Regions from separate parts of the Desulfomicrobium norvegicum genome, predicted to be linked through region 2. Evidence: predicted binding sites of a transcription regulator. Region 2 holds the regulator's gene; the other holds the start of a gene.
What was found. The regulator sigma-54, encoded in region 2, starts transcription at its own class of promoters, with help from an activator protein. The targets are predictions, from matches to a motif close to CTGGCACGGNNNNTGCTT.
Positions count from the first base shown of each region.

Region 1: BMZ24_RS05930 (SHOCT domain-containing protein) is a predicted target of sigma-54. The motif match lies at 832-849, and genes of this name have one in related genera.

Region 1 is NZ_FOTO01000003.1:24,689-26,887, reverse strand. Features, by position in the region: gene BMZ24_RS05935 (PAS domain-containing sensor histidine kinase) at 1-677, opposite strand, end outside; gene BMZ24_RS05930 (SHOCT domain-containing protein) at 892-1,122, shown strand; gene BMZ24_RS05925 (periplasmic heavy metal sensor) at 1,206-1,763, shown strand; gene BMZ24_RS05920 (DMT family transporter) at 1,875-2,199, shown strand, end outside.
Region 2 is NZ_FOTO01000023.1:7,497-9,695, reverse strand. Features, by position in the region: gene lptB (LPS export ABC transporter ATP-binding protein) at 1-488, shown strand, start outside; gene rpoN (RNA polymerase factor sigma-54) at 595-2,022, shown strand; gene hpf (ribosome hibernation-promoting factor, HPF/YfiA family) at 2,093-2,199, shown strand, end outside.

The sequences.
Region 1 (2,199 bases), on a different contig from region 2:
CAGAAGAGCGCCATGAAACCTCCAGCGCCGAAGAACACCGTCAGCAGGGCGATGATGGCGCTGGTGCGGAGCTCGTCGGCCATGGCCTCATCCAGCGGACCCGCGTCCAGGCCGACGAAGATGACCGCGTGGTCGCGCGCGTTTTCCATGTGTGGATGGCCCGCGCCGCTACGCCCGTCCCCCGCCATGGGGCCGCACCACATGGAATGGGGCATGCCCGGCAGCGGCGAAAACGACTTGTAGGCCTCAAAGACCCGAGTCCCTTCCGCGTCTTGCCGGAAATGCCCCCGCCGCAGGTCTCCCGGCGAGATGCCCGACAGGGACTCGCTCGAATGCAGGCTCGAACCGATGCGGGAGGCGTCGCTGTGGGCCAGAATCTTGCCTTGCTCGTCGGTCACGGCCAGATAGACGATGCCATGCTGCCTGGCCGTTTCCTCCACCAGCGACTGGAAATACCCCGGGCCACCGTGCATGCCCATGCCGATGCGCGTCCCGGCCTCCAGGGCCCAGAAAAGGGCGTCGGCATGGTCGAGATAGTTTGCGAGCATGTGCGATTTGGTTCGCTGGACATTGCGCACCGCGAAAAAGCCGACCGCGAGCCCGAGGATGAGCACAAGGCCCGCCATGAGCCAGGGCGCTGTTCTTGTCCGCTTCGTTGTGCCGGAAAATGTGTTCATCGATCACCTCATGCCCGCACATGTAACTTTTTTACCCGTATTGTCCAGACAACTGTCACCACTTTACCCGCCCTCAAGTCCGCAGGCTGTACACTGCGCCTTCTTTTTTTACAAATTCTTTATGATTTCAATATATTGAAACAAAAAGCCAGCCTTGGCACGCCCCTTGCTTTACAAGATGCAGAACACGACGAACAACGCGGAGGAGAACATCATGTGGAATTGCGGCACACTCCCCTGGTCCGGGGGCTGGATGATCGGACACTCCCTCTGGGGATTTCTGCTTCTGGTCGGCCTGGGGGCACTGCTCTGGGCGGCCTTCAGACCCAGACGGACGCCAGGCCCCAAGGCGGACAGGTCCGACTCCCTGGAGATACTCAAGCTCCGGCTGGCCCGGGGCGAGATCACCATCGAAGAGTACAACACATTGAAATCGATGATCTGAGACGTTCACGACGAGATCAGGAAGCAAACACTTCCGGCCTTTCCGGCCGGAATCAGACACCAATAACATCAAGGAGAATTCACATGAAAACGTACCGTAACACCATCGCCACGATCCTGACTCTGGCTTTCGTCACCGCCTTTGCCGGCCTTGCCGCGGCGCAGGGGCATGGAATGAAGGGCGGCATGCAGCACGGAACAATGGGCGGCATGACCCCGGAAAAACAGGCTGTAATGCAGAAGCTGCACGCGGATTACGACGCGGCAACAGCCGATCTCAGGAAACAGCTTTTCGCCAAGGAATCCGAACTGAACGCCGAACTCTACGGTGAAAGAACCGACGAGAAAAAAGTCGAGGCTCTGACCAATGACATCAATGCACTCAACGCAAAGATCTTCGCCGAGCGGATCAGGATGCACAAGGTCATGGCCAAGGAAGGGATCATGCCCATGGGTGGCAAGGGCATGATGGGCGGAATGGGCGACTGCCCCATGATGGGCGGTGGCATGAATCACGGCAAAATGGGTGGCGGCATGCAGCACGGCATGATGGGCGGAATGATGCATGGCATGCCCGGCAACGGCACCGCCGGACAGGCCCCCGTGGATCACTCGGCCCATGGCACCCCGGCCCAGCAGTAACCGGCGCGCCGTCAGCGGCGCACTGAACCCTCGACAATTCCCCCGAGTTCGAACAGACTCGGGGGAATTGTCCGTTGTACCGTCCCTATCCACCCTGTTGCCTGAAATCCCATGAACATATCACCCTCCCTACGCGGCGCCCTTTTCGCCCTCGGCGCGACCGTCATCTGGTCCGGCAACTTCATCGTGGCCCGCAGCCTGAACCAGAGCGTCGAGCCCGCCACCCTCTCCCTTTTGCGATGGGCCACGGCCTTTCTGGGGCTTTTGCCGTTCGCCTGCCGCGCGGCATGGTCACAGCGCGCGGCCATCAAGCAGAGCATGCCGGCCATGATTCCCATGGCGCTCCTCGGCGTCACGACCTTCAATGCCCTGCTCTACAAGGCGGCCCACACCACCTCGGCCCTGAATCTTTCGCTCATCGCCACGTCCACGCCGG
Region 2 (2,199 bases):
GCATGAGCTATCTGCCGCAGGAAAGCTCCATCTTTCGCAAACTGACCGTGCGTCAGAACCTGCAACTGATTCTCGAATTTTCGGGATTCTCGCGGGAAGAGCAAAAGCGCACGGCGGACAGGCTGCTCGATGAACTGGGGATCACCCGCCTTGAAGGGCAGCTGGCCGCCTTTCTGTCCGGCGGAGAACGCCGCAGGCTGGAAATTGCCCGCGCCCTGATCCAGAATCCGAAATTCATCCTCCTGGACGAACCCTTCGCCGGCATCGATCCCCTGGCCGTGGACGACATCCAGGCCATCATCCGGGACCTTCGTGACAAGAACATCGGCGTGCTCATCTCCGACCACAATGTTCGCGAAACGCTCCAGATCTGCGACCGTGCATACCTTGTCCACGACGGCCGCATCATCCTGAACGGCAGCCCGGAAGAGATCGTCGCCGACCCGGGTGCGCGCAAGGTTTACCTCGGTGAAGGATTCAGCCTCTAGCGGACACGATTTTCCAAGGATTGCCAGGGCCTAAGCTTTATGGCAGATTCGTTACTGGGTAGTTTTTTAGCCTGCAATCCTCTGACACGGTGAAACCAAATCAATTATGGGCCTTGAACTCCGACAAAACCTCAAGCTGACGCAGCAGCTAGTCATGACACCGCAGCTGCAGCAGGCCATCAAGCTGCTTCAGCTCTCCAGATTCGAGCTTCTCGAAGCCGTTCAGCAGGAGCTGCTTGAGAACCCTATGCTTGAGGAGGGGGTCAAGGAAATTTCCGAGGAGCACGAAATCCAGGCTCCGGCCGAAACACGCCCGGAAGTCTCCTACGAAGACGCGGAACTGATGCGCAACGCGGACTGGGAAAACTACCTCGGCGATTTTTCAAGCACCGCCAAGCAAGTGCAGTTCAAGGAGACCGAGGCCCTGGAGGAGATGATGTCCTACGAGGCCAGGCTCTCGGGCAAGCCCTCCCTGGACGGTCATCTGCTGTGGCAGCTGTGTCTGTCCAACATCACCGAAGAAGAGGAGATGATCGGCGAGGCCATCATCGGCAACCTCGATTCCCAAGGCTACCTGATGAGCACCGCCGAGGACATCGCCTCCGAGACGCTCTCTCCCCTGGCCCTGGTGGAGTCCATGCTGCATCGTCTGCAGCGCTTCGATCCCGTGGGCGTGGCCGCGCGGTCTCCACGGGAATGCCTGCTCATCCAGCTGGAAATGCTGGGCCAGGACGATCCCATCCTGCTTTCCCTGGTGGGGGATCATCTCGAAGACATCGAGAAGCGACGCTACAAACCGCTCCTGCGCAAGTTCAAGATTCAGATGGAGGACCTCAAGGCCTATCTGGACATAATCCAGTCCCTGGACCCCATGCCGGGAGCCAGTTACGGCAGCGAGAGCACCATATATGTCAGCCCGGATGTCTTCGTGTACGAATACGAAGGGGATTTCGTCATCGTCATGAACGACGACGGCCTGCCCAAGCTGCAGCTGAGCCCCTACTACATGGACGACATGCACCTCGCGGTCAAAGGCCCGGACCGTGAATACCTGCATGACAAGATGCGCTCTGCCATGTGGCTCATGAAGAGCTTGCACCAAAGGCAAAGAACATTATACAAAGTGGTTGAAAGCATTGTCAGGTTTCAGCGGGGGTTTTTCGAACACGGCGTGACCAAGCTCAAACCGCTCATCCTCAAGGATGTGGCCGACGACATTGAAATGCACGAATCCACGGTCAGCCGGATCACCACGAACAAATACGTGGCCACCCCGCACGGCATCGTGGAACTGAAATTTTTCTTCAATTCCGCGCTGGAAATGGATGATGGAACTCAGGTCGGATCCGAATCGGTCAAGGCCATCATCAAGAAAATGGTCAGCGAGGAAGACCCGAAGCACCCCTACAGCGACGAAAAAATCGCCGCGGTGCTGAAAGAACGGCTGGACGTGAACATCGCCCGGCGAACAGTGGCCAAATATCGCGCAGTGCTGGGGATCGATTCCTCATCCAAGCGCAAACAGGTTTTTTGACATCCCGCCCTTTGGGCCGCCCCTTCCGGACGGCAAAAAGGGCTGACCCTCAACAATCGAGGAGGCTTCCATGAGGATTACCTTCAATTTCAAAAACTTCGATCCTTCCGACCATCTGCGCAAATACGCCAAAGACCGCTTCGGCAAGCTCGCCAAATTCACGGCCGGCACCCCCGA